3 regions of the Pseudarthrobacter sp. DSP2-3-2b1 genome follow, and region 3 is predicted to be linked to each of the others. Evidence: riboswitches for the same ligand, from Rfam matches in the RefSeq annotation. Region 3 holds a riboswitch; each other region holds the start of a gene.
What was found. Region 3 has a riboswitch for thiamine pyrophosphate ahead of ACP7AX_RS16080 (ECF transporter S component). Riboswitches for the same ligand answer to the same signal wherever they lie in the genome.
Positions count from the first base shown of each region.

Region 1 (9,441 bases), on a different contig from region 3:
GTGATGGCTTCTGCTGCCCGGGCCGGCCTGGATGTCGTCGCGCTGACGGACCACGATTCCACCGATGGCTGGGCGGAGGCATCCGCCGCGGCGCTGGAAAACGGGGTGGCACTTGTGCCCGGCATGGAGGTTTCCTGCCGGACAGAGCTGGGCATCAGCGTCCACCTCCTGAGCTACCTCCACGATCCGGCCCACCCGGGGCTGCTCGAGGAAATCACCAAGGCCAAGGACGCGCGCCTTATCCGCGCTGAGCGGATGGTGACTCTCCTGGCGGAGGACTACCCGCTGACGTGGGATGACGTCATCCACCATGTGGCGCCCGGCGCCACGCTGGGGCGGCCGCACATCGCCGACGCCCTGGTTGCCGCCGGGGTTGTCTCAGACCGGGCCGAAGCGTTCTCATCGATCCTGACCTCGCGTTCGCGGTACTTTGTCCAGCACTACGCCCCCGATCCCGCCACAGCGGTCGAACTGGTCCGGTCCGCCGGCGGTGTCCCGGTATTTGCGCACCCGGTGGCGTCAGGGCGCGGCCGGGTGGTGGGGGAGCATACCTACCGGGAAATGATCGACGCCGGCCTGGCGGGCCTGGAGATCGAGCACCGCGACAATCCGGCGGAAGGCCGGGCGTTTCTCCACAAGCTGGCGGAACGCCACGGCCTGCTGGTCACCGGTTCCTCGGACTACCACGGCACGGGCAAGCCCAACCTGCTGGGGGAAAACCTGACAACGCCCGAGGTCCTGGCGCGGATCGAGGAGCTCGGTACCGGCACACCTGTGGTGCGCCGGTCAGCTTCCCGCTAGCTTGGCGGGAAGCTGGTCAGCCTGAAACGAAACGAACTCCGCCCGCGCGCCCAGCCGTTTGGCCATGACATCGATGGCCGGCTGGTTCTGGTCCACGCAGACAAACTTCCGGTCCAGCTTTGCCGCCACTGCCCCGAGGGTCCCCGAACCCGCGAAGAAGTCCAGGCACCAATCACCCGGGCGGCTTGAGGCAGCCACCACACGGCGGATCAGGCCCTCGGGCTTCTGGGTGGGGTAGCCGGTTTTTTCCTTGCCGGTGGGGGAGACGATGGTGTGCCACCAGACATCGGTGGGCAGCTTTCCGAGTTCGCGTTTGGCGGGCGTGACCAGGCCGGGTGCCATGTACGGTTCGCGGTCCACCTCGGCGTTGTCGAAATGGTATTTCGCCGGGTTCTTGACGTAGACGAGGATGTTGTCGTGTTTGGTGGGCCAGCGGAATTTCGCGCGCGCACCGTAGTCGTAGGCCCAAATGATCTCGTTCAGGAAGCACTCGCGGCCAAAGATCGCATCAAGCATGACTTTGGCGTAGTGGACTTCCCGGTAATCCAGGTGCAGGTAGAGCGTGCCGTCATCGGCCAACAGGCGCCAGGCCTCCACCAGCCTGGGTTCCAGGAAGGACCAGTAGTCACTGAACGCGTCGTCGTACCGGTGCAGTGCGCCCTTGATGGTGTCGTAGGAGCGCCCTTTGAAGCCCACGCGGTCGCCGTCACCGTCGGTGTTGAGCACCATTCGGGTTTCCTGGCGCTTCTGGACCCTGCCTGTGTTGAAGGGCGGATCCACGTAAATGAGTGTGAAGGCGCCGTCCGGCAGCGAGGGGAGGAACTCCGCGTTATCCGCGTGAACCACCAGGTTGCTGCCGTCCGGCGCCCAGACGGTGTCAGTCATTGAGATATTTAGGCCTCGGTGCTTCCGGGCTGCGAGCCGGTGTCGGCACCCGCCACCACTTCGCCGTTGCGGCGGCGGGTGCGTGTCCGGCTCCGGCGGGTACGCGAGGGCTGCTCGCCGTCCGACGGTGCCGTTGCTGCAGCTTCAACAGCAGGACCGGTCCCTGCCGGTGTTGATTCAGACGGACGACGGCGGCGCTCACCGGATCGGCCGGCTGAATCGCCGGTGCCGCGGGAGCTCCGGACGCGGTCGCGGCTGGTGTCACGGGCACTAACACGGGCGCCTTCACGGGCACCATCGCGGGCCCCGTCACGTGAGCCGCCGGAACGGGTGCTGCTGTCCCGGCTGCTGTCGCGTCCGCCGCTGCTGCTGCGGGTGTTCTTCTTTCCGGTCTCGCCCAGGTCCTCCAGGACCTCGGCATTGACGCCGGCCAGCGTGCGCTTGTTGCGGGGGAGACGTCCCTTGGTTCCCTCCGGAATGTCCAGCTCTTCGAAGAGGTGCGGCGAAGAGGAGTACGTCTCCACCGGCTCGGGGACGCTCAGGCCCAGGGCCTTGTTGATCAGGCCCCAGCGGGGCATGTCGTCCCAGTCAACGAACGTGACTGCGGTGCCCTTGTTGCCCGCACGGCCGGTACGGCCAACACGGTGCAGGTAGATCTTTTCGTCTTCGACGCACTGGTAATTGATCACGTGCGTGACGTCGTCCACGTCGATGCCACGGGCGGCGACGTCGGTGGCTACGAGGACATCGACCTTGTTGTTGCGGAACGCGCGGAGGGCCTGCTCGCGGGCGCCCTGGCCGAGGTCGCCGTGGATGGCTGCGGCCGCGAAGCCGCGGTCCACGAGTTCCTCTGCCACCTTGGCTGCGGTGCGCTTGGTCTTGGTGAAGATGATGGTGCGGCCGCGGCCGCGGGCCTGCAGGATACGGGCAACAACCTCGATCTTGTCCATGCTGTGGGCACGGTAGATGAGCTGGCGGATATCGCGCTTGGTGAGGCCTTCGTCGTCGGGATCGGCAGCGCGGATGTGGGTGGGCTTCGTCATGTAGCGGCGGGCCATGGCGACTACCGGGCCCGGCATGGTGGCCGAGAACAGCAGGGTCTGGCGGACCGCAGGGGTGCCGGCGATGAGCGTCTCGACGTCGGGCAGGAAGCCAAGGTCCAGCATTTCGTCGGCTTCGTCCAGGATGACCATCTTGACGTTCTTCAGCACGAGGTGCTTTTGCTTATAGAGGTCGATGAGGCGGCCGGGGGTGCCCACGACGATCTCGACGCCCTGCTGCAGGGCTTCCACCTGCGGCTCGTACGCGCGGCCGCCGTAGATGGTGGTGATGCGCGCGTTGCGCTTGCGGGAGGCAGTCTGGAGATCGTTGGCTACCTGGACTGCCAGCTCGCGGGTGGGGACGATGATCAGGGCCTGGGGCGCGCCAGGGACGGCGAGCTTGTCGAAGCCGGCGTCGTCCGGTCCCACCACGCGCTGCAGGGCGGGGATGCCGAAGCCGAGGGTCTTGCCGGTGCCGGTCTTGGCCTGGCCGATGATGTCATGGCCCGAGAGCGCCACCGGCAGGGTCATGGCCTGGATGGGGAAGGGGTGCGTGATTCCGGCGTCAGCCAGGGACTCCACAATATCGGCGCGGACGTTGTAGTCCGCGAAGGATTTCTCCTCGATCTCGTGCGGCTTCTCGTCCGAGATGATGGTCTCTTCGGGTTCGATCGTCTCGATGCCGGCGTCGTCAGTCAGCAGTTGGTGGGTATGCAATTCACTCACAGGGGAGTTTCCTTATTCATTTGGGCATTGGCGCTGCCTGCTCAACGGGCCGGCCGGGAGGCCGTTCCGGAGCACGCTCGAAGCGCGCAAGCAAATCCAGTGGAAGCCGATCGCGGGCTATCTAAATGCTGGCACTGGTGACCAACGGGTACATCTCAAGATCGCGTAGGGGCGGGCTTGTTGAATTCAAAATCAAGGAAATCAACGACCGGGCATCCATATCTACTTCTTCAGTCTAGCCGCAAGGACCCCAATTACCGGCTTTGGCCACGTCAAACCGGGTGTAAAGGGCTAGGGCAGCAGTTCGAAATGGACCTCACGGGTGGCGATGTCCGAAGAGATCAGGCGGACCCTGACCTTGGTGCCGGACTCCAGATCGCCCGCACACCGGGCCGTGACGGCGGGTTCGGCGATCTGGATGACTCCTGACGGGCCGTTCCCGTTCTTTCCGTTGCCGTTTTTGCCATTCCCGTTTTTGCCGTTGCCGTTGTCCTTCTGCGGTTTGGAACCTGAAATCACAATCGCATCGAAATCCTGGCCGATGTGGTTGACCAGCAGCGCGGCCTCCACGGTGTCCAGCGCCATCCGTTCCATCCGGGCCGCCAGTTGATCGGACCCTGCCATGATTTCCGGCAGGGACGGAAGTGCCTCCCGCGCCCAGTCCGGTACTGGCCGGCCGTTGCTCAGGGCCTCGCAGATCACGAGGACAAAGCGGTCGATCAGCCTGCGCAGCGGTGCCGTGGTGTGGGCATAGGCGGCGCCGATGGCGGACTGGATTGCGTCGTCGGGGACAGTCCCGTCAAAGGCGGTGTAGCTGGCGCCACGGAACAGCATTCCGGCGGAGTGCAGGATGGCCAGCTGCCGGGGGTCGGTCGGATTGAGGCTGCGGAGGTATTCGCCGTAGCTGATTTTTCCGTCCCAGGGCTTGCCCAGGGCTTCGGTCTGGATCCGGAAATGGCGCAGCGACCTCTCGTCCGGGGCCGGCATGGTGCGCAGGATGCCCACCTTCCCGTCAAGCATCAGCTTGGCGGCCGCCATCCCGGTCATCAGGGAAATCTGCGCATTCCAGTCCTCCACCGGCAGTTGGGGCGCCGCGGCAATCCGGTAGCCGCCGTCGGGCAGCTGGACGATTTCCTGTTCCGGCATGTTCAGGCTCGCCCCGCCGCGCTGGCGCTCCAGCTCGACGCGCTTGAGCCCCACTTCCTTCAGGAGCTGCAGCACCGGGTTCTCTGACCCGGCGTCCAGTTCGGCCTGGACACCCTTATAGGACAGCTTGGCCCGGCTGGACATCCTGGCCCGGCGGACCGCCACGGAAGAGACCTGGGCGGCATCGTCCAGGTCAAACTCCCAGACGAACGCGGAGCAGAGCTGGCCGGCCAGGAGGCTTCCCGCCCCTTCGCTGATGACCTCCGGGTGCAGCGGGATGCGGCCGTCGGGCGCGTAGAACGTCTGGCCCCGCCGGCGGGTCTCGGCGTCCAGCCCGCCGCCGGGGCGGACGAACGAGGGGACGTCGGCGATTGCATAAAGGACGCGGTACCCGGCGCCGCCGCGCTCAATGAACAGGGCCTGGTCAAGGTCAGTGGACGACGCCGGATCCACGGTCAGGAACTCCACGTGCGTCAGGTCCGCTTCGGGCAGTTCGTGCGAGGCGACGGCGGCCTCGGCGTCGCGGACCGCCTCTTCCGGGTAGGGCCCGGGCAGCTCCAGCTCAGTCCGGAGTGCACTCAGCGCCGCTTCCAGGGCGTTGGTGTGTTCGCGGACGTAGGGAGCTAAACGATGATGTGGCACAAAAGTCAGACTAGCCCGATTTCCGCTGATCGTGCACGCCTGGGCCCGCCGCGTGGCTGGTTTTCACGCGGCTCGGTATCAGGCGGCCCCCGCGTCAAGGGCGGCCAGGAGCGCTGCGGCCGCGGCCGCAGGATCGGAGGCCTCAGTGATGGCACGCACCACCACAATCCTGCGTGCCCCGGCGGCCACCACCTGTTCGACGTTGTCCAGGTCGATTCCACCGATCGCGAACCAGGGGACGGTGGCCTGCGTAGCGCCGGCATCGCGGACAGCCTGCGCGGCGTACTGCACCAGGTCTAGGCCAACGGCTGCACGCCCGGGCTTGGTGGGTGTGGCCCACACCGGACCGACACAGAAGTAGTCCAGTCCGCCGTCGGGCGTGGACAGGGCGGACGAGAGCCGCAGGGCGCCCTCCACCTGTTCCGTGGTGTGCGTGGAAAGCCCGATCAGGGCGTTTGTGCCAAGCAGCGAGCGGGCGGATGCCACCGGGAGATCCTGCTGCCCGATATGGAAGACCGGCGCGCCGGACAGCAGGGCAATGTCCGCTCGGTCATTGACTGCCCACAGCCGCCCGTGGCGCTCGGCGGCGGCCCGGAGTACCGCCAGCAGCTCCAGTTCCTCGGCCGCCTCGATCGTCTTGTCGCGGAGCTGAATGATGTCTACACCGCCGGCAAACGCCGCCTCCACGAACTCGCCAAAGTCCCCGCGGTCCCGGCGCGAATCGGTGCAGAGGTAGAGCCTGGCACTGACGGGGAGTCCGCTGGCGGGATCCGGTGCGGAGCCGGTGGCGGATGTGCTGGAAGAGGGTGCGGAAGTCACGTTCATGGAAGCCAGCCTAATTCCCCTAAACTGGGCGGGTACTGCGGGAGCCCGTAGCAGCCGTCATAAAGCTGCCGGGCTGAGAGGGCATCAGAGCCGACCGCTTGACCTGATCCGGCTAGTACCGGCGTAGGGAAGGAACCCCTTGATGCTTCACGCTGAGCAGACAATCCATGCGGACATCCACGCGGATGTGGCGGTGATCGGCGGCGGAGTGGTGGGCCATTGCATCGCCTGGGAAGCGAGGCGTTCGGGCCGTTCTGTGGCCCTGATCGACGACGCCCCCGGCCAGGGCGCCAGCTGGGCGGCTGCCGGGATGCTCGCACCGGTCAGCGAACTCCATTACCAGGAAGAGGACCTCCTGGAGCTGATGCTCGAGGCCTCCGGCCGGTGGCCTGCTTTTGCTGCGGACCTTGCCCGGGCGGGAGCCCCGGATCCCGGCTACCTGACGACGCCGACCCTCGCCGTCGGCGCGGATGCTGGGGACCGCCGGGCGCTGATGGACCTGCGTTCGGTCCAGCAGGCCAATGGCCTCCAGGTGGAACCGCTCACCGTCCGCGAGGCCAGGGCCAGGGAAAGCCTTCTCAGTCCGGCCATCTCCTGCGCCCTGGAGATTGCTGCGGACCATCAGGTTGATCCGCGGAAACTGGTGGCGTCCTTGCGGGAGCTCTTGTCTGCCCACGAACCCGGTGCGGGATCCATGGTTGACGGGGCCACCGGCGGATTCGCCGTGGAGGACCGGGCAGCTTCGCTTCTCTGGGCGGACGGGCACGTCGCCGGCGTGAAACTGGCACGCGGTGGGACCATCCTTGCCCGGGAGACCATCGTGGCCAACGGGTTGCACGCAGCCTCCCTTGAGGGCCTGCCGGAAGGACTGCACCTTCCCCTCCGGCCTGTCTACGGGGACATCCTGCGCCTGGCCGTGCCCCGGCACCTCCGCCCGCTGGTCACATCCACTGTCCGTGGGCTGGTCCACGGTGTGCCCGTTTATCTGGTTCCGCGGCAGGACGGCACGGTGGTGATCGGCGCCACCCAGCGTGAGGACGGGCTGTCAGCGGGGGAGGGCGCTGCCGGAGCTGGTGCCAAAAGCCATGCGGCAGTCTCCGCCGGCGGCGTCTACCAACTGCTGCGGGACGCCCAGGTCCTGGTGCCCGCAGTCTCGGAGCTGGAACTCCTCGAAAGTACCGCAAGGGCGCGCCCCGCCACCCCGGACAACGCACCGCTCCTTGGCAGGGTCCCCGGCATCCACGGGCTGATCATCGCCACCGGGTTCTTCCGCCACGGTGTGCTCCTGGCACCGGCGGCCGCAGCAATTTGCGCGGACCTGATGGATGGCCAGGAGGACCGGCGTTGGGAAGCCATGAACCCCACAAGATTTTCCCGCACCCACCCGCAAAAGGAATCAGTATGAACATCATCCTCAACGGCTTGCGCCATACCGTGGCCAGCGACGCTTCCATTACTGCCCTGGTCAGCCAGGTCACCGGCCGTACCCTCGCAGCCAGCGGCCAGGCGGCCGACGGCGGGAAACTCGGCGTGGCAGTGGCCCGTAATGCCGAAGTTGTGCCCCGCAGCCAGTGGTTCGTGACAGCGCTCGCCGAGGGTGACGACGTCGAACTCGTCACGGCAGTCCAGGGAGGCTGACACCATGACAGAAACCGGCATCATCCCGACAAGCGGAAAAGACCACCCAGTGTCCAACGACCCCCTGATCATCGACGGGGTGGGGCTCGGTTCCCGCCTGATCATGGGCACCGGCGGCGCCCCCAGCCTGGACGGTCTGGGCGCGGCCCTGCTCGCGTCCGGTACCGAACTGACCACGGTGGCCATGCGGCGCTACTCGCCATCCGAATCGGGATCCCTGTTCCAGCTCCTGGTGGACCATGGGATCCGGGTCCTGCCCAACACGGCAGGCTGTTTCACTGCGCGCGATGCGGTCATGACGGCTGAACTGGCCCGCGAAGCGCTTGAGACCGACTGGATCAAGCTGGAAGTCATCGCCGACGAACAGACCCTGTTGCCGGACGCCGTGGAGCTGGTGGACGCTACGGAACAGCTGGTGAACCGGGGTTTCAAGGTTTTCGCCTACACCAACGATGACCCGGTCCTCGCGCTTCGGCTGGAGAACCTGGGGGCCACCGCCGTGATGCCGCTCGGCGCGCCCATCGGCACCGGCCTGGGCATCCTGAACCCGCACAACATCGAACTGATCGTGTCGCGGGCGTCGGTGCCGGTGGTGCTGGACGCCGGTATCGGGACGGCGTCGGACGCGGCGCTCGCCATGGAACTGGGCTGTGATGCGGTTCTGCTGGCCACGGCAGTGACGCGCGCCCAGAACCCGGCCCTGATGGGCGAAGCCTTCAAGCACGCCGTTATCGCCGGTAGGCTGGCGAAAGCGGCCGGCAGGATACCGCGCCGTGAGCACGCCCTGGCGTCATCGGCCATGGAAGGCCGGGCAGAGTTCCTCTAGGCAGGTGCCTGCTGCCGTCCGCCGGGCCGGGCTCTGGAGTGTGAGCAAAGGAGACCGCTGTGGCCGGCAAGGAAGACGTACTCACCCGTGAGCAAATCGACGCAGCCCTGGCAACACTCCCGGACTGGCGGTATCGGTTGGGTGGCCTGGTCACCGTCTACAAGGCGCCGACGTCGGCCGTGGCACTCGAGCTGATTGCCGCCGTCGGACGTTCCGCGGAAGAACAGAACCATCACCCTGACCTGGACTGGCGCTACAACCGCGTGTTCATCCGCTATACCTCCCACGACGCCGGAGGTGAGGTCACGGAGCGCGACGTAGCTGCTGCCGAGGCAGCCAGTGCCGCGGCTGCCGCAGTGGGCGCTGAGGCCCAGCCCGGGCTGTTCCGGACGGTGGAAGTGGGCATCGATACAGCTGACCCCGCGGAGATCGCCGAAGTGTGGCGTGTCGCGTTGGGATATAGGAAGACCGCGGGCGGGGATCTGGTGGACCCTTATGGCCGTGGGCCCAACATCTGGTTCCAGGAAACCCGGACCCCCAACAGCAGCAGGTTCCATCTGGATGTGCACTGGAGCCAGGCCGAATCCGGGCCGGTGCTGGAGAAGACGGCTGCCACCGGGGCCTTAATGAACCGTGACCACGCACCCGACTGGGTGGTGGTCACGGATGCGCAGGGAAACCGGCTCTGTGTGTGCACCGAGGCAGGCGCCCAGCCCGGGCGCCCGTCCTGAACGGCACGCGGCGTCCCTCGAAAGGTCCCGCTACAGCCTGAGGGCCTGTGTCAGCCTCTTGGTGTCCTGCCGGGTGCGGGCCCGTCCGAGGTAGATGACGGTTCCGATGGCCGCCGCCGTGCCGAGAACCATCGGCAGGACCCACGGGATCCAGGTCAGCCCCGGTTTGTAGCCCAAGCCT
Region 1 covers NZ_JAFCTI010000002.1:362,280-371,720, reverse strand. Annotated here, with positions in the region: gene ACP7AX_RS04255 (PHP domain-containing protein) at 1-801, shown strand, start outside; gene ACP7AX_RS04250 (DNA-methyltransferase) at 787-1,686, opposite strand; gene ACP7AX_RS04245 (DEAD/DEAH box helicase) at 1,695-3,452, opposite strand; gene ACP7AX_RS04240 (RNB domain-containing ribonuclease) at 3,744-5,240, opposite strand; gene thiE (thiamine phosphate synthase) at 5,319-6,065, opposite strand; TPP riboswitch at 6,093-6,213, shown strand; gene thiO (glycine oxidase ThiO) at 6,208-7,470, shown strand; gene thiS (sulfur carrier protein ThiS) at 7,467-7,703, shown strand; gene ACP7AX_RS04220 (thiazole synthase) at 7,708-8,529, shown strand; gene ACP7AX_RS04215 (4a-hydroxytetrahydrobiopterin dehydratase) at 8,589-9,260, shown strand; gene ACP7AX_RS04210 (hypothetical protein) at 9,291-9,441, opposite strand, start outside.
Region 1: linked by a shared signal. The riboswitch ahead of thiO (glycine oxidase ThiO) and the one ahead of ACP7AX_RS16080 (ECF transporter S component) in region 3 are both predicted to bind thiamine pyrophosphate.

Region 2 (9,441 bases), on a different contig from region 3:
CGACTGGGGCCTGAAGGTCCAGCAGAACCTGGTCCACGGATCGGATTCGGTGGACTCCGCTGAGCGCGAGATCAAGATCTGGTTCCAGGCCTAGCCAACGCGGGGTCACTGAAAACCCATGCCGGGCTGTTTATCGGGCGTTATATGACCCCGCCCTGCACACAAAAAAGAGCCCCCGCTTCTTCGGAAACGGGGGCTCTTTTGTGCGTCTGCTAGAAACCGGACGTACCCGCGAATACCTGAATGAAGGCGAAGAAGATCGTGGCGATCACTGCCACGTACAGCAACGCGGTGATGATCCAGCCAGAGTCGCCGAGCAGGCGCGCCGCGCCGGCCGGGGCCGGGATGACACCATGGGTGACGTTCCGGATGGTCACCCAGACAAACAGTGGAATCATCGCGGCCCAGACGATCATGCAGAACGGGCACAGGATGTGGATCTCGTAGAGGGCCTGGGACCACAGCCACACCACAAACGCGAAGCCCAGCGTAACGCCAACCTGGAGCCCGAGCCAGTACCAGCGGGCGAAGGTGGCCGCGGACAGCAGGGCCATGCCGACGGCGAGGGTGACGGCGAAGGCCACAATGCCGATGAACATGTTGGGGAAGCCGAACACCGAACTTTGCCATGTCTGCATGACCTGGCCGCAGGAGATCCACGGATTCACATCGCACACGGTGGTGTGGTTGGGATCCTTGAGGACCTCAAGCTTTTCCAGGACCAGCGTCCCGGACGCCAGCCAGCCGATCAGGCTGGTGATGACCATCAGCCAGCCCAGGGGCCGGTTGCGGGTCATGGGCGGAACGGCTGCTGAAGTCACAGGATCCGGGCCTGCCATGCGTTCGGCTGCGGGGCTGCCGGTGCCTGTGGCGGGGGAGATGCTGGGCATGGTTCGTGGCGTCCTTTGCGTCGGGTGCTCCTTGCCTGATTGTAACGCCGTGGGCTGGGGACAGCATTCAGCCGGAAGGCCGTTCGATCCGCGTCCGGGCTTCCGCCGTCTTTCAGTCCGGGTGTGAGAGAATGAACGTGGCTGGAGGCCGACCCACATTCGGACTCCGGTCCGGTGGCTTGTTCCCAAGACCGCCAATGACGAGCAGGGCAGGCTTTGGATCCTCTGATCCGGCGTCCCGCGTCCCATTGGTCGGCACCTGGTTGTGGCACGTAGAACAACGGGTTTCAGGACACAGCCAACGGCTCCCACGGGCTGCCGCACCCCACTGCCGGTGCGAACCTGAGAGTATCCACTTGACTTCTGTCAACGCCTGCGGGTTTTGACAATATGTGCCCCACTGGGTGCCGGATGTGGCGGTACGTCAGGGGCAGGAGTGTTGCCACATATGGAAAACGAACAAGTACCAGCCGTTAATGACGAAGCAGCAGTGGCTGAGGCCGTTGAAGCGCCGAAGAAGGCCACCCGGACCCGCCGCAAAGCGGCACCCAAGGCTGCAGCCGCCACGGACACCGCAATCGACGCCGGTGCCGCAATCGACTCCGGTGCCGCAACCGCGGCAGAGGCAGCAGCGCCCGGCACGCCTGAGGCACTGACTCTGACCGGCGACGACGCCGCCGCTGCACCGGCCGCCAAGGCGCCCGTCCGCCGGACACGCACACGCAAGGCAGCCGAGGCAGAACCGCTTCCCGCCTTCGCTGCCGAGGCCACGGAAACACCCGCTGCTGTAGAGCCTGCTGCCGTGGAGGCTTCCGCCGCGGTACAGAGCGAAGAGACTGCCGTGGACACGAAACCTGTCCGTCGCCGCCGCGTAGCCACCCGCAAGACCTCAGCCCCTGCGACTGCTGCACCGGAAACTGCCGCAGCCGCTGCTCCTGAAGCCGTGACTGCCCCTGAGACTGCCGCTGCTCCTGGAGCCGCTGTGGCTGTGGCCGCAGTAGTACCCGGAGGTGAGTCACCGGAAGTTCCTGAAGCCCCTGCAACGCAGGCTCAGGAGCAGCAGGAAACAGCTCGGCAGGAGACCGCTGCCCCGGCGGCAGAGTCCGCCCGCGCCGAGGTGGCCAGTCCCTTTGGTTCACTTTTCCTTGAACCAGGCTCGTCCACGTCGGTGCTTTTCCAGGCGCCTGACCTGAGCACGGTGGCCCGCCCGGTGCCGGCCGCCGTTCCAGCGGCCGTTGAACCTGAAGAGGACGACGCCGAAGACGGCGAAGCGGACGACGCCAACGGCCGCCGCAGGCGCCGCAGCCGTGGCCGCCGTGGCCGCAGCCGCACCGACGATACTGATAACGACGCCGAAGCTGCCGAAGGCGGCCAGGACGGCGCCGCTGAAGACGACGAAGAATCAGCAGGCCAGGCCGAAGAAGGCGTGACGTCCCGCCGTCGCCGCCGCCGCCGCCGTGGTGATCAGGACCTGGAGCTGACCGGTGGAGAAGGCGACGATCCGCCCAATACGGTGACACGCGTCCGCGCACCGCGCGCCGCCACCGAAGCGCCGGTCAATAACCGCGTGACATCCGTCAAGGGCTCCACCAGGCTCGAAGCCAAGAAGCAGCGCCGCCGCGAATCCCGCGATACCGGCCGCCGCCGCACGGTGATCACCGAGGCCGAGTTCCTGGCCCGCCGTGAATCCGTTGACCGGCAGATGATCGTCCGCCAGCGCGACGACAGAATCCAGATCGCGGTCCTCGAAGACGGCGTCCTGGCCGAGCACTTTGTCTCCAAGACCCAGCAGGACTCCCTGATCGGCAACGTCTACCTCGGCAAGGTGCAGAACGTGCTGCCTTCCATGGAAGCCGCGTTCGTTGACATCGGACGCGGCCGCAACGCCGTCCTCTACGCCGGCGAAGTGAACTGGGAAGCAGTCAACCTCGAAGGCAAGCAGCGCCGGATCGAAAACGCGCTCAAGTCAGGCGATACGGTCCTGGTTCAGGTCACCAAGGACCCCGTAGGCCACAAGGGCGCCCGCCTGACCAGCCAGATCTCCCTGCCCGGCCGCTACCTCGTGTACGTTCCCGGCGGCTCCATGACCGGCATATCACGCAAGCTCCCCGACGTCGAACGCAACCGCCTCAAGCGCATCCTCAAGGACCGCCTCCCGGAGCATGCCGGCGTGATTGTCCGCACCGCTGCCGAAGGCGCCTCGGAAGAGGAGCTCACGCATGACATCAACCGGCTGCGCGCCCAGTGGGAGGGCATCGAAAGCCAGTCCACCTCAACGAAGATCCTTGCCCCCGAACTCCTCTACGGCGAACCGGACCTCACCATCAAGGTGGTCCGAGACGTCTTCAACGAGGACTTCTCCAAGCTGATCGTCTCCGGTGAAGAAGCCTGGGACACCATCGAGGCCTACGTCACTTACGTTGCCCCGGACCTGGTGGGCCGGCTGGAAAAGTGGACCAAGGACCAGGACATCTTCGCTGCCTGGCGGATCGACGAGCAGATACACAAGGCGCTCGAACGCAAGGTCTTCCTGCCGTCCGGGGGCTCCCTGGTGATCGACCGTACCGAAGCCATGACCGTGGTGGACGTCAACACCGGTAAGTTCACCGGCAGTGGCGGCAACCTCGAGGAAACCGTCACCAAGAACAACCTCGAAGCAGCCGAAGAAGTGGTCCGGCAGCTCCGGCTCCGCGATATCGGCGGCATCATTGTCATCGACTTCATCGACATGGTGCTCGAGTCCAACCGCGACCTCGTCCTGCGCCGCATGGTGGAGTGCCTGGGCCGCGACCGCACCAAGCACCAGGTCGCCGAAGTGACATCACTGGGCCTGGTCCAGATGACGCGCAAGCGGATGGGCACCGGGCTCCTTGAGGTCTTCGGGGAACAGTGCGAAACCTGCGCCGGCCGCGGAATCGTCACCCATGACGACCCCGTGGAACACCGCCGGGCAAATACTGTTGCCGCTGAGCACCACGTGCAGCGTGCCGACAGCCACCGGACCGAAGCGCCGCGCACCGATCAGCGCCCTGACCAGCGCATGGATCCGGCGCGCGGAGACAACCAGCCCGGTGGCCGCACGGACCGCAAGCGCCGCCGTGGCCGCGGGGGCCAGCCCCTCGAAGTCGCGCCGGCAGCCCCGGTGCAGATCCACACGGTCCACCCTGACCCCAGTGACGCCGAGCGCCACGCCAAGGCTGAGGCCACCAGGGCTGCACTGGCAAACATTGCCGCTGCTGCACACGCTGCACACGTGCATGAAGAGGAGGTGGCGCAGGCACTTGGCGCTGCTGGCCAGGCTGCTGCGGCGGCACCGGCGAAAGCACCAACGCCGGCACCTTCCCAAGCGTCAGCCGCAGCACCTGCGGAACGCACCGGAACCGACCCCAGCAGCCGTCCCGGTGCAGTGCTGACGTTCGGTGGAGAGCAGGTTGTGCTGCCGTTCGTGGAGCACCACGCGGATCACCCGCAGTCGCCTGCCCTGACCCTGGACCGGCTTGCCGAGGCCTTCGCGCATCTGGGTGCACCGGTTGCCGGGCCTGAAGCCCAGGCAGCTGAAGCTCCGGCTGCCGGGACGGCCGTACCGGCCGAAAAGGCCCAGGCTGCAGTCCAGCCGGCCCGCCAGCAGCCAGCCGCGGAGGAGAAGGACTACTCGGATCACACCGCGGACCAGACACGTACCCGCCGGCCGCGGCGTAACCGAAGTGCCAGCCGTGCCCAGGGCGCAGCCAATGCCACGTCAGTGGAGCATCACGAGGCCGCGCCTGCGGCTTCCGCCGGGCACTCCCACGCCGCCAAGGCACCGGAACCCGCCAAGGTTCCTGCCGCTGACAAACCGGCTGCGGAGGCCCCCATCATCCTCGGTGTAGGGGTTCCGGCTTCAGAGCTCTGACCAACCAAGCCGCGATGCCCGGCCGCGCCTGTTCTAGACAGGCGCGGACGGGCATTGCGCTTTAACCACCCGCCTTCAGGGTGTGGACGCTGGCCCCAAAACGTCACGGAAGGCCGGAACCCGCACAAGAGGCTAGGCTGAACCACTGACACGGGGTGCCGCGCAGAGTGCCGGCTGAGATCCAGACCCGTTGAACCTGTCCGGTTAGCACCGGCGAAGGGATGTCTCCTTGGCTTCTACTCTTATCCTGCCCCCGGCTGCCAGTACCTCCACTGCAGCTCCTTCTTCCGAAACTACCCCGGGCCAGACCTTACAAAGCCGCTCCACTGACGGCCACGTGCGGTGCGAAATACCCCGCGTTCTGTCCATCGCGGGCTCTGATCCCTCAGGCGGCGCCGGCATCCAGGCCGACCTGAAAAGCATCGCGGCCTTCGGTGGCTACGGGATGGCCGCCATCACCGCCCTGACCGCCCAGAACACCCTGGGCGTCCGGGCCGTCCACGTCCCCCCAGCATCCTTCCTGGCCCAGCAGCTCGAGGCCATCAGCGACGACATCACCATCGACGCCGTCAAAATCGGCATGCTGGGTGACGCTGAGGTGATAGCCGTGGTCCGCGGGTGGCTGGAAAAAGTCCGCCCCGCCGTCGTCGTCCTGGACCCGGTGATGGTGGCCACAAGCGGGGACAGGCTCCTGAAGGAAGCCGCCGAGGGTGCCCTCAGGGACCTGCTCAGGCTCGCTGACCTGATCACGCCAAACCTGGTGGAACTTGCACTCCTGCTCGGCGAGCCGCAGGCGCAAAACTGGGAAGAGGCACTGCAGCAAGGACGCCGGCTTTCTGCCGCCACCGGGGCCACCATCCTTGTGAAGGGAGGCCACCTCGACGGCGATACCTGCCCTGATGCCCTGGTCAACGCCGGGGGACTGCTTTCGCAGGAGGTGGTGGAGTGTGCGGGGGAGCGCGTTGTCACGCCGAACAGCCACGGGACCGGATGCTCGCTGTCATCGGCGATGGCTGCCGTGCAGGCCCGGCTGGGCGACTGGGAAGCCTCGCTGCGGCAGGTGAAGCCCTGGCTGGCCGGCGCGCTCCAGGCCTCCGGCCAGCTGGAGGTGGGGGAGGGAAACGGCCCGATCCACCACTTCCACCACGCGAAGCATGGCTTGGCGGAGGGCGAATTCGCTGAACTGCTGCGGCTGGAGGCGGCTCCGGAACTGGAAGCGATCTACGGGCTGGAGGTTATCCGGGACCTCACGGCCGGCTCCCTGAGCGAGGCGCAGTTCAGCTACTACCTCGCTCAGGACGCCATCTACCTCAACGGCTACTCGCGGGTGCTGGCCCGCGCCAGCGCGCTGGCGCCCACTGAGGCTGGTCAACTGTTCTGGGCCCGCTCCGCGCAGCAGTGCCTGGAGGTCGAGTCAGAGCTGCACCGGAGCTGGCTCAGTTCCCGCACGGTGGAGCCGGGCCTCGGGCCGGTCACGAAAGCGTATGTGGACCACTTGCTGGCGGCCTCGGCCTCCGGCAGCTACGCCGTACTGGTGGCTGCTGTCCTCCCGTGCTTCTGGCTGTACGCCGAAGTGGGGCAGACGCTGCACCGGGAGTTCGTCGATGCAGGCTCCCCGGATTCGCACCCTTATGCCGAATGGCTGCGGACCTACGCGGACGAGGACTTCGCTCAGGCCACCCGGGAAGCCATTGCCCTGGCTGACGACGCCGGACGCAGGGGCTCCGAGGACGAGAGGGTGGCCATGTTGGCGGCCTTCGGCCAGTCATGCCGTTTCGAAGTGGAGTTCTTCGACGCGCCGCGCCTGCACGCCTGAACGCCTGCGGCGCTTTCAGCCGGTAGGATAGTCGGGCACGGTTCCTGGTTGTCAGTGCTGTACCTGCTTGTGGGTCCTATCACAGTCAACCTGCCGTAACCAGCCTCATTTGCGGCCGAAGGCAAAATTAGCGTATTCTAGATCTTCGGTGCTTACGCCAACACTTGGGTTACGACCCCACGGCGTTGAGGCACAGCGAGAGCCCAGCCAAACATGGACCCAGGTTCCGCACGCAAATCTAGTAATAAACGTCGAGAGAAGTGAGTTCCCAAGTGGTGTACGCGATTGTCCGCGCAGGCGGCCGGCAAGAGAAGGTCTCCGTTGGAGACTTCGTTACCCTCAACCGCGTCGCCGGTGGAGCTGGCAGCACCATTGAGCTGCCCGTCCTGCTCCTGGTTGACGGTGAGAAGGTCACTGCCGCAGCTGCGGACCTGGCCAAGGTAACTGTCACGGCTGAGATCCTCAATGACCTTCGCGGTCCGAAGATCGTCATCCAGAAGTTCAAGAACAAGACCGGTTACAAGAAGCGCCAGGGTCACCGTCAGGAACTGACCAAGGTCAAGATCACTGGTATCAAGTAACCTTTCGTTACTGTTCAAGTTTTCAGCAGATTCCCCAGAATTTAGAGGCAGGCATTTCAAATGGCACATAAAAAAGGCGCGAGCTCCACTCGCAACGGTCGTGACTCCAACGCCCAGTACCTCGGCGTCAAGCGCTTCGGCGGCCAGGTAGTTTCCGCAGGCGAGATCATCGTCCGCCAGCGCGGCACCCACTTCCACCCGGGTGCAGGCGTAGGCCGTGGCGGCGACGACACCCTGTTCGCACTGACCCCGGGAGCTGTCGAATTCGGCACGCGCCGTGGTCGCCGCGTAGTCAACATCGTTGCTGCTGCAGCTGCAGAGTAACAAATAGTTCTGAAGTGGTGGGGCGGACCTGTTGGTCCGCTCCACTGTTCTTTTAACCGCATTACAATCGTTTTGGTGCCTTCGGGCGTCCAGGAAACAGCACTGAGGAGATCCACGTGGCGAGCTTTGTAGACCGGGTAGTACTGCACGTATCCGGCGGTACCGGCGGCCACGGCTGTGTCTCCGTCCACCGCGAGAAGTTCAAGCCTCTCGGCGGGCCCGACGGCGGAAACGGCGGCGACGGCGGCGACGTCATCCTGCGTGTGGATCACCAGACCACCACCCTGTTGGATTACCACCACGCCCCGCACCGCCACGCCACCAACGGCGGCCCCGGCATGGGTGACTGGCGCGGCGGCAAGAGCGGCGAGACCCTCATCCTCCCGGTCCCGGACGGCACCGTAGTCAAATCCAAGGACGGCACCGTCCTCGCTGACCTCGTGGGCGAAGGCGCCGAGTACGTTGCGGCGGCCGGCGGCCAGGGCGGCCTGGGCAACGCATCACTGTCCTCCCAGAAGCGCCGGGCCCCGGGCTTCGCGCTCCTCGGCATCGAGGGCGAGTCCAGCGATGTTGTGCTGGAACTGAAGTCCATTGCGGACATCGCCCTGGTGGGCTTCCCGTCTGCCGGCAAGTCCAGCCTGATCGCGGCCATGTCCGCCGCGCGGCCCAAGATCGCCGATTACCCTTTCACCACGCTTATTCCCAACCTTGGCGTTGTCCAGGCCGGCGATGTCCGCTTCACCATCGCTGACGTCCCGGGCCTGATCGAGGGCGCCAGCGAAGGCAAGGGCCTGGGCCACCACTTCCTGCGCCACGTGGAGCGCTGCGCCGCACTGGTGCACGTTCTGGACTGCGGCACGCTCGAAGCGGACCGCGATCCGCTCTCCGATCTGGCCATCATCGAGGCCGAACTGGAAAAGTACGCCGTGGACATGAGCTACGCCGGCACTGACGGCGAAGTTGTCCCGCTGAACCACCGCCCGCGCCTGGTAGCCCTGAACAAGGTGGACCTCCCGGACGGCAAGGACATGGCCGAGTTCGTCCGCCCGGAACTGGAATCCCGCGGCTACCGGGTCTTCGAAATCTCAGCCACCAGCCACGAGGGCCTGCGCCAGCTCGGCTTTGCCATGGCGGAAATCGTCCAGTCTGCCCGTGACACCCTTGCCGCGGCACCGCCGAAGGTCCAGCCGCCCGTGCTGCGTCCGCGCGCCGTGAACGAGGCCGGCTTCAAGATCCGCCGCGAGGAAAAGAACCTTGAGCCGCTGTTCCGCGTCCTCGGTGACAAGCCTGTGCGCTGGGTCAAGCAGACGGACTTCACCAACGAGGAAGCCATCGGCTACCTCGCAGACCGCCTGGCCAAGCTCGGCGTGGAAAACGAACTGTTCAAGCAGGGTGCCAAGCCCGGTGACACCGTGGTGATCGGCGAGGATGACGGCGTGGTGTTCGACTGGGAGCCCACCATGATGGCCGGTGCCGAGCTGCTCGCCGCCCCGCGTGGCACCGACGTCCGTTTTGCGGACATCGGCGACCGCCCCACCCGTGGCCAGAAGCGGGACGAGCAGCAGGAGCGCAAGGATGCCAAGGCAGCCGCCCGCGCCGAGCTCGAGTCCGAACGGAAAGCCGGGATCTGGACCGAGTCAGTCAGCAGCCGCCGCATCGCCAAGCCGCTCAAGGAGAGTGGACTGGGCGCAGACGATGACCAGTAGCACCACTGCCGCGGTGCCGCACCAGCGGACCGCGGACCGGGGTGTGCTCTCCGGCGCCCGCAGGATTGTGGTCAAGGTGGGTTCGTCGTCGCTTACCAGCATCAAGGGGGGCATCTCCGAGGAGTCCCTGACCGCATTGGCGGATGCGCTGGCAGCCAAGCGGAATTCCGGCACGGAGATCATCCTGGTTTCCTCCGGCGCCATTGCGGCTGGCCTCGCGCCCCTTGGCCTG
Region 2 covers NZ_JAFCTI010000005.1:175,173-184,613, reverse strand. Annotated here, with positions in the region: gene ndk (nucleoside-diphosphate kinase) at 1-94, shown strand, start outside; gene ACP7AX_RS08600 (vitamin K epoxide reductase family protein) at 213-890, opposite strand; gene ACP7AX_RS08595 (Rne/Rng family ribonuclease) at 1,339-4,782, shown strand; TPP riboswitch at 4,924-5,021, shown strand; gene ACP7AX_RS08590 (bifunctional hydroxymethylpyrimidine kinase/phosphomethylpyrimidine kinase) at 5,132-6,598, shown strand; gene rplU (50S ribosomal protein L21) at 6,871-7,179, shown strand; gene rpmA (50S ribosomal protein L27) at 7,240-7,503, shown strand; gene obgE (GTPase ObgE) at 7,620-9,209, shown strand; gene proB (glutamate 5-kinase) at 9,199-9,441, shown strand, end outside.
Region 2: linked by a shared signal. The riboswitch ahead of ACP7AX_RS08590 (bifunctional hydroxymethylpyrimidine kinase/phosphomethylpyrimidine kinase) and the one ahead of ACP7AX_RS16080 (ECF transporter S component) in region 3 are both predicted to bind thiamine pyrophosphate.

Region 3 (9,441 bases):
GGCCGGACGGCGGTGGGCCGGGCACAGGACCTCGTGCCGGGCTGGGTTGATGCTGACAGGGCCTACCAGCTCACCATCGGGGCGCTGGATGACACTGCGGTGTGGATCACCGGGCGGACCCAGCGCGGTTCACTGTACTTCTACTTGGCCGTCATCCTCTCCATGGCGTTTGCGCTTCCGCTGACGGTCATGCTGCTGGCGGGCAAGCCGCTGCCGGAGAACCTGTATTTCATCGACCCGTACTCGCCGCTGCAGGCGGTGGTGGGGGCCGGAATCGTGATCGGTGCCCTGGCCGCTGTCAAGGCAAACAAGCGGTTCTTGGCCGTGCTGATGGTGTCCGTGACGGGCTACGGCATTGCACTGATGTTCGCCCTCCAGGGAGCCCCGGACCTCGCCCTCACCCAGATGCTGGTGGAAACCATCATTCTGGTCGCCTTTGTCCTTGGCATGCGCAGCCTTCCGGCCGAGCTCAGGGACCGGACCGGCGGAAGGTACCGCGTGGTCCGTGTGGTGATCGGCCTGGCATTCGGGGTCACCATGGTCTTCGCGGCCATTTTTGCCATGGGAGCACGGGTGGCCGTGCCTGTTTCACTGGAGTTTCCGCGCCTCGCCTACGAGGGCGGCGGCGGGCTGAACATCGTCAACGTGACCCTGGTGGACATCAGGGCATGGGACACCTTTGGTGAAATCTCGGTCCTGGCGCTGGCCGCCACCGGCGTTGCCAGCCTGATCTTTGTCCGGGGGCGGGGTGACCGGATCAAGATGTCTACCACGGTGGCCGAGGGCAGCGTGGGCCGCCGGGTCGGAGTGGATCCAGGATCCCGGGAGGCTGCAGCGCTGGCCATCAGCCGCAGGTTCGCGGCGTCCGCGCGGGATGCCTGGATTGTGGCGGGACGGACCCTGGCACCCGAACGCCGTTCCATCATCTTTGAGGTGGTGACCCGGCTGATCTTCCACTCCCTGATCATTTTCTCCCTCTACCTCCTGCTGGCCGGGCACAACCTGCCGGGCGGGGGATTCGCGGGCGGCCTGACAGCAGGGCTTGCTTTGGCCATCCGCTATCTGGCAGGGGGCCGCTTTGAACTGCGCGAGGCAACTCCTGTGGGAGCGGGAACCCTGCTGGGGATCGGGCTCGCCACGGCGGCCGCGTCGGGCGTGGTGCCGCTGCTGTTGGGCGGCCAGGTGTTCCAGAGCGCCATCATCGAGCTGTGGCTGCCGGTGTTCGGCGACATCAAGTTCGTCACGTCCACCATCTTCGATATCGGCGTGTACACCGTGGTGATCGGCCTGGTGCTGGACGTCCTGCGGACCCTCGGCGCCGAAATTGACGAGCACTTCGAAGAGGACGCCGCCTCGCCCGAAGGAGAACCGCCCGAAGGAGAACCGTCCGACGACGGACTGCAGGCTGACGCAGAGCCAGCTGCGCAGGGTTCTGACCGGCAAGCGGCGGACGGGCCCGGGACCGTGGACGCCGCCGCCGAAACCACTGCGAAGGGCCAAGGATGAGTGTCAACCTGACCCTGCTGATCGTCATGGGGGCGCTTTACGCGTGCGGCATCTACCTGATCCTGGAACGAAGCCTTACCCGCGTACTGCTGGGGCTGATGCTCCTGGCCAACGCCACCAACCTGCTGATCCTTGCCACCGGCGGCTACGCCGGGCTGGCCCCGCTCTATGACAAGGACACAGCCGCGCAGGACTACGCGGACCCCCTTCCGCAGGCCCTGATCCTCACCTCGATCGTGATCTCCTTCGCTGTGACGGCCTTTATGCTCGGCATCATCTACCGGACCTGGGTACTCGCCCGCCAGGATGAGATCGAATACGACCTCGAAGACCTCCGGGTCGCCGAGACCCCCAGTTTTGATGCCGAGGACGACGCCGAGATTCCGGCCGAGACCTCCGAGTTTCCCTTGACGATGCTGGGCGGCGACGGAAGCTCCCTCTCCGACCATGCCGCGCCCGGAGACGCCCCTGAAGCAGGCGCGACCGTCAAAGCCGGCGCCCGAAAGATACCTGCTGCGGATGCCGCTGCCGAAGAGCAGCCTGGATCACGCAACGTCACCCCTGGCCCTGAAGGAGGTGTGAAGTGAACATCGCAAGCTTTGCCCCGCTCGCCGTCGTGCTTCCCATCCTCGGCGCGGCTTTGGCTTTCCTGCTGATCCGGCATTCCCGTGCCCAGCGCGCCGTGAGTATCGGCGTGTTGTCCCTGACGCTCCTGCTTGAATGCGTGCTGCTGGCTTCTGTCTGGAACGGCGGAACGGCCGCAGTGGAGATCGGCAGCTGGGTGGCACCGTGGGGCATCGTTCTGGTGGTGGACCAGTTTTCCTCCCTCATGCTGGTGGTGTCCTCCGCCGTTAGCCTGGCGGTGCTGGTTTACGCCACCGGGCAGGGCATGGCCGACGGCGACCAGGACGCGCCGGTATCGATCTTCCACCCGACTTTCCTGATCCTGGTGGCAGGAGTCTCCAACGCGTTCCTCTCAGGGGACCTTTTCAACCTGTACGTCGGGTTCGAGATCCTGCTGACGGCAAGCTATGTCCTGATGACGCTGGGCGGGACCGGACCGCGCATCCGCGCCGGCGTCACTTACGTTGTGGTGTCCGTCGTGTCCTCGGTGCTGTTCCTGATCTCCATCGCCATGGTCTACGGCGCTACCGGGACCGTGAATATGGCTGATCTCGCCATCAAGCTCGCGGACCTGGACGAGGGAACCCGGACCCTGCTGCACGTTATGCTCCTGGTGGCGTTCGGCATCAAGGCCGCTGTGTTCCCGCTGTCTTTCTGGCTGCCTGACTCCTACCCCACCGCGCCTGCCCCGGTCACGGCCGTGTTCGCGGGCCTGCTGACCAAGGTTGGCGTGTACGCGATGGTGCGCACCGAAACCCTGCTGTTTCCGGGCGACAGCCTGAACACACCCTTGATGGTGGCGGCGCTGCTGACCATGGTGGTGGGCATCCTGGGTGCCCTGGCCCAAAGCGACATCAAACGTCTGCTCTCGTTCACCCTGGTCAGCCACATCGGCTACATGGTCTTCGGCTTGGCGATGTCCTCCGTGGCCGGGCTGGGCGCCGCCGTGTTCTACGTGGCCCACCACATCACCATCCAGACCAGCCTGTTCCTGGTCACGGGGCTCATTGAACGCCGCGGCGGCAGTTCCTCCGTGGACCGGCTGGCCGGCCTGGCCAAGTTGTCCCCGGTGCTGGCCATCCTGTTCTTTGTGCCCGCCATGAACCTGGCGGGCATCCCGCCGTTCTCCGGGTTCCTGGGCAAGGTGGGGCTGATCCAGGCCGGCATCGAACTGGGCACCCCGCTGGCCTATGCCCTGGTGATCGGCGGTGTGGTGACCAGCCTCCTGACACTCCTGGCGGTGGCCAGGGTCTGGAACCGTGCGTTCTGGCGCAAGCCCACGGACGCCGAGTACCCGGACCCCGTCCTGCTGGCCGCGCCCGAGGATTCGGATACGGGAAGCAGGGCAGGCCGCACGAACGTTACGCTGTTGCCGCGGACCATGCTGGGCCCGACGCTGGGACTGGTGCTGCTGGGCGTGTCACTCACCGTTTTTGCGGGCCCGCTGTTCAACCTCGCGGACAGGGCGGCGCAGGACATGCTGGACCGGACCTCCTACATCCAGGCGGTGCTGGGCGAGGACGCGCCCGTTCCGGACCTGGCGCTGAAGGCCGGAGGCGGAAAATGAGCCGACGCCGGATTTCCCTGCGGCAGGAGCTTCCCCTGCTCGTATGGTTGGTCCTTGTCTGGGGCGCGCTGTGGCAGGACTTCAGCCCGGGAAACCTGCTCTTCGGTGCGCTGCTGGCAGTGCTGGTGGCGCGGATGTTCTACCTGCCTCCCGTGGAACTGAGCGGCCGCTTCAATATCCTCCACGCCGTGCCGTTCGCGTTGCAGTTCCTGGGCAAAGTGGTGGCTGCGAGCCTCGAAGTGATGTACCTGGCCGCTGTACGCGGACCGCAGGTGATCAGCGCGGTCGTGGCCGTCCAGCTACGCAGCCACCAGGACCTCGTGGTCACCGCCACAGGGCACGTGATTTCGCTGATCCCCGGTTCCCTGGTGGTGGAAGTGGACCGTTCCACCTCCACCCTGTACCTCCACGCGCTGAACATCAGCACTCCTGAAGGCGTGGAGAAACTGCGCCAGCAAGTCCGCGCCATCGAGGCAGGCCTGATCCGGATCATGGGCACCGCGGAAGAACTCGAAACCGTCCGGCAGGAGGCCGCAGCATGATGCAGACCGTCCTGACTGTCACCGCAGTCATTCTCTCCCTGGCAGCAGTGGGCGCCATTCTCAGGATTGCCCGCGGACCCTCGCTGCTGGACCGTGTGCTGGCCTCGGACGTCCTGCTCGCCATCCTGGGTGCCGCCCTGTGCATCGACATGGCCGTCAACCGGCACCTGAACAACCTGATGCTGCTGGTGGCGCTTTCAATCGTCGGCTTCATCGGCTCGGTTACTGTGGCGCGCTTCGTGGCCGGCCGGCAGGAGCAGCCCAATGAATCCTGACGCCAGCCTGATGGACAACATCATCGACACCGTCTCCGCCGTGTTCATGGTGGTGGGTGCACTGATGTCGCTGGCCGCAGCCGTGGGCCTGCTCCGCTTTCCGGATCTGCTGAGCCGCATGCACGCAGCCACCAAACCGCAGGTACTGGGCCTGTTCCTGCTGCTGGCGGCCATCGGCCTGCAGATGCGCACCGTGTGGGTGTGGCCGGTGCTCCTGGTGGCGTGGATCTTCCAGCTGCTCACGGTACCGGTCTCCGCGCACATGGTGGGCCGCGCCGGCTACCGCACCAAGCACCTCCACCGTGAGCTGCTCAGCTCCGATGAGCTGGAAGCCGTGGTTCAGAAGGCAGCGAAGTCGGCCCGGGACGAAGCGTCCGACGCCAGCCGTCCGGACTGATTGCCGGACGGCCGGATTGCCGTCGGTGTTATTTGCTAGACGATGTCCTGGGACTTGGCGAAGCGGGTGATGGCGCGCTGGGTGCCACGGTTGGCAAGCACCTGGATGATGGTGCTGACCGAGGCCGAGATGAGCGCGAAGGTCAGGGCGGACCGCAGGGTGGTGGGGGTGTCCTCGTGCTTACCTGTGGGCGGCTTACGGCCCGTGGACTTCTCCCACACGGCGTTGACTACCTTGGTGCCGAGGAATCCGGCGCCGAGGCTGACACCGGTGCCAAGCAGCTTGATGAAAAGGTTCATTCTTGTGACTCCTAGCGGGCGGAAAAGGGACTGACCTTAGCCTAACCGCATCGACGCCAGGATCTCCCGCAGAGCTTCCACCACAAGGTCGTGGTCCGCCTGCTGCGGCAGGCCCGAAACCGTCACCGTGGCCACGGCCCCCACGCCGGCGACGTAAATAGGGAACGAACCGCCGTGAGCCGCATAAACCGATTCGTCGTACCAGCCCTGGTCCTCGATCCGGCCACCATCCAGGCGGCCCCGCAGGCCCACCAGCAGTGAGGGAACTTCATAGCGCGCCGCCGTGCGCTGTTTGGCCCGCACCCAGTGCTCGTTGTCCGGCGTGGCGCCGTCCAGCACCACATGGAACAGGACCTGGTCTGCCTTGGTGATATCGATCGCGATGGGCATGTTCCGGCCCTTGCCCAGCTCCACCAGCAGGAGACCCAGGTTCAGGGAGTCATCCTTGGTGAAGCGGGGGAACTGAAGCTCGGCTATCTCGCCTTCGATCCGCGCTATCAGTGCTTCCAGGGCGGCGCGGGGCTGGTCTTCGCCGGAGTCGGGATCGAATGCTGTAACGGAGGACGGGTCGGAGGTCATGGCCCACAATCTACCCCTCCGGCGGTGTAAACTGGACCACGCCCAACAGGGCAGATTTATTTACGACAGGGGAGCGCCGCCGTCGGACATCACTGGCATAGCCAGGGAACCGTAGGTGGGCGCTGAGAGTGCGGACAGCCGCAGACCCTCGAACCTGATCCGGTTAGTACCGGCGCAAGGGAGTCGAGTTCTCGAAGTGTCCGGCGACGGCGGCAACGCCGCGTGCCGGGATGCACTTTCCCCTCCTGTTCCTCAGGAGGACCAACATGAGCACTGCAGCATTGAACAAAAAGACCAGCAATACCTGGCGCGTCGTAGACATTGTGGTGGCCGCGCTTATCGCGATCGCCGGCGGCGTCATTTTCTGGGCATGGTCGCAGGGCGCGGGCATCGTTTCCGCGCCGATGAACGCCGTTTACCCCCCGCTCACCGGCCTGCTGGCCGGCGGCTGGATGATCCCCGCGGTGCTGGGCATGCTCATCATCCGCAAGCCGGGCGCAGCACTTTTCTGCGAAACCGTAGCGGCCACCGGCGAGCTCATCATGGGCTCCCAGTACGGCGCCACGGTGCTGATCTCCGGAGTCCTCCAGGGCCTGGGCGCCGAGCTGGTGTTCTTCCTGCTGGTGTACGGCAGGTTCAGGTTCGCGCCGTTCCTGCACCAGAAGTACAACCTGATCGTCGCGCTGCTGGCCGGCGCCGGGGCCGGACTGTTCTGCGGCCTGAACGACTCCTTCCTCCCGTGGGGCTGGAACATCGCCTATGAACCCGGTGACAAGCTGGCCTACATCGTGTTCTGCACCATCTCCGGCGCTGTGATTGCCGGTGCGCTGTCCTGGATCGCCACCCGTGGCCTGGCCCGGACCGGCGTGCTTAGCTCCTTTGCGTCACGAAAGGCAGCTTCGGAGCCTGTCTTCAGCTGATGGCCGCTTCCGACGCCGGCACCGCGGCACTGGTGCGCCCCGCCGCGGTGACCGCGCGCGGCTGGGGCTGGCGCCACTCCGGCCGGTCAGCCCCCGCCGTCCAGGGGCTCGATCTCGATATTGCTCCGGGCGATCGGGTGCTCCTGCTGGGCCCTTCCGGCGCAGGCAAATCCACTCTGCTGCACGCCCTCGCCGGGGTGCTGGGGGATGAAGGGGACGACGCCGACGAGACCGGTTCGCTGCTGATCGACGGCGGAGTTCCCCGCGGGCAGCGCGGCCGCTCCGGGCTGATGCAGCAGGACCCGGAAACCCAAGTGGTTCTCTCTCGAGTCGGTGACGACGTCGCTTTCGGCGCCGAAAACCTGGCGGTTCCCCGGGACGAGATCTGGCGGCGCGTGCAGGAAGCGCTCGACGACGTCGGGCTCCGGAGTGCCGCCGGCGGTGTTGGTGCCGCACGGCAGGGTGCCGCACAGCATGGCGCCGCGGCGCTTGGAACCGCACGGCAGGGTGCCGCGGGGCTCCCGCTGGACCACCCGACGTCGGCCCTGTCCGGCGGGCAGAAGCAGCGCCTGGCGCTCGCGGGCATTTTGGCGATGCGGCCCGGGCTGATCCTGCTCGACGAACCGACGGCCAACCTTGATCCCGCAGGGGTGCTCGAAGTCCGTGACGCGGTGGGCCGCTGCCTGGACAAGACCGGCGCAACGCTGGTGGTGGTGGAACACCGGGTGTCCGTGTGGAAGGACCTGGTGGACCGGATTGTGGTGCTGCAGCCCGGCTCGGCCAACGGTTCGGCGGTCCTGCTGGACGGCCCGCCGGACCAGGTGCTCGCCGAGGCGCGGGAGATGCTGATCGGGGCCGGTGTCTGGGTGCCGGGATACCTCCCGCCCACCCGGACCCGCACCTCCGCCGGCTCCGGGAACCTGCTGCTCGCCGCCGAAAACCTGGCAGTCTCACGCGAGCGTCCGCGCCGCCGGGGCTTCAGGACCATCCCGCCGGTGCCGGTACAGGAGGGCGTGACCGCACAGGTACGGGCAGGCCAAGCACTGACGGTGACGGGGCCCAACGGCGCCGGAAAATCCACTTTCGCCCTGACCCTCGCCGGCCTGCTCGCACCGGTCCGCGGCAAGGTTTCCGCCGCCGTCGATCTCAGCCAGGGAGCCGGGATCGACCCCTTCAAGTGGAAGGCAAACCAACTGATTTCCCGCATCGGAACGGTCTTCCAGGAGCCCGAACACCAGTTCGTCACCGGCAATGTGCTGGATGAGCTGATGTTCGGCCCGCGGCATCTGGGTCACGGGGAGGAACGGGTGGATGACCTGCTGGAAAGGCTTCGCCTGACGCATCTGGTGGAAGCCAACCCGTATACGCTCTCCGGCGGCGAAAAGCGGCGGCTTTCTGTGGCTACGGTCCTGGCAGCCCACCCCAAGGTGCTGGTCCTTGACGAGCCGACCTTCGGCCAGGATGCCAACACCTGGGCGGAACTTGCGTCTTTCCTCTCTGAACTGCTCGATGCCGGAACCGCGGTGGTCTCGGTGACGCACGATCAGGAGTTCAGCGCTGTCCTGGGCGGCACGGAACTGCACCTTGGCCCGGCCTCCCTCGGCGGGGCGCGCCTAAACGCCGGTGCCTCATGAGGGCAGAACTGAACCTGCGCGGCAACCATGCCGTCCTCACCCGGGCCAACCCGCTGGTGAAGTTCGCGGCAGTCTTCCTGATCACCCTGGTGCTGGCCCTTTCCATCGACTGGGTCTCGGCTACAACGGCGCTGGTGGCCGAGTTGGCGCTTTTTCCCCTTGCAGGGCTGACTCTCCGCCTGTTGTGGCAGCGGGGCTGGCCGCTCATCCTCGCGGCAGCCCTGGGCGGCTGGAGCACCGCGATTGTGGCGGCGGACAGCGGCGCTGTACTGCTCGACGTCGGCATCTGGTCCATCAGCGAAGGTTCGCTGCAGCTGGGGGTTGGCTTTATGCTCCGCGGGCTGGCGATCGCGTTGCCGGCCATCCTGCTGATGAGCTGCACTGACCCGACCGACCTCGCCGACGCGCTTGCCCAGAAGGCAAAACTGCCGCACCGCTTTGTGCTCGGCACCCTGGCGGCCATGCGGCTGGTGGGGCTCATGGCTGAAGAATGGCAGACCATCGGGATGGCGCGGCGGGCCCGGGGCGTGGGCTCGCACGGCAGTCCCCTCCAGCGGATGCGGGCAACGCTGGGCCAGAGTTTCGGGCTGCTGGTGCAGGCCATCCGCCGGGCTTCCCGGCTGGCCGTCACCATGGAAGCCCGCGGTTTTGGGAGCGCGCAAAGGACCTGGGCCCGTGAATCCACCTACTCGGTCATGGACGTCTGGGTTGTGCTGGGCGGGGTGCTGATCGCGGCTGCCGCCGTAGTCTCAGCCGTCAGCGCGGGGACCTGGAACTTCGTCTGGCGCTGACCGCGCGGGTAGCTGACTGCACCAGCAGCTAATCGCACGAGTAGTCGTAATCGAAGCCGTGTGACACGAACTGGGTCAGCGCTACGTCACCGCCGGCCGTCAAAGGGGCATCCGAGCACTTGGCTTCCGCCCCTGATGCAGTGCGGGCGCCTGCCAGCCAGCTGGGCAGGCCGTAGAGGTTGCTGGACTCCTCGACGATCCCCACGATCAGCCTCCACTGGTAACTGGAGGAGTAGATTCCGACGCCGGCCCCGATGCCTTGGTAGAACGCTGTCATGCCTTCGAGGACTGCCCGGTTGGCGTTCCG
Region 3 covers NZ_JAFCTI010000014.1:53,136-62,576, forward strand. Annotated here, with positions in the region: gene ACP7AX_RS16040 (Na+/H+ antiporter subunit A) at 1-1,506, shown strand, start outside; gene ACP7AX_RS16045 (Na(+)/H(+) antiporter subunit C) at 1,503-2,093, shown strand; gene ACP7AX_RS16050 (Na+/H+ antiporter subunit D) at 2,090-3,697, shown strand; gene ACP7AX_RS16055 (Na+/H+ antiporter subunit E) at 3,694-4,239, shown strand; gene ACP7AX_RS16060 (monovalent cation/H+ antiporter complex subunit F) at 4,236-4,514, shown strand; gene mnhG (monovalent cation/H(+) antiporter subunit G) at 4,504-4,911, shown strand; gene ACP7AX_RS16070 (DUF4235 domain-containing protein) at 4,947-5,210, opposite strand; gene ACP7AX_RS16075 (heme-degrading domain-containing protein) at 5,247-5,789, opposite strand; TPP riboswitch at 5,847-5,988, shown strand; gene ACP7AX_RS16080 (ECF transporter S component) at 6,056-6,709, shown strand; gene ACP7AX_RS16085 (ABC transporter ATP-binding protein) at 6,709-8,343, shown strand; gene ACP7AX_RS16090 (energy-coupling factor transporter transmembrane component T family protein) at 8,340-9,134, shown strand; gene ACP7AX_RS16095 (hypothetical protein) at 9,163-9,441, opposite strand, start outside.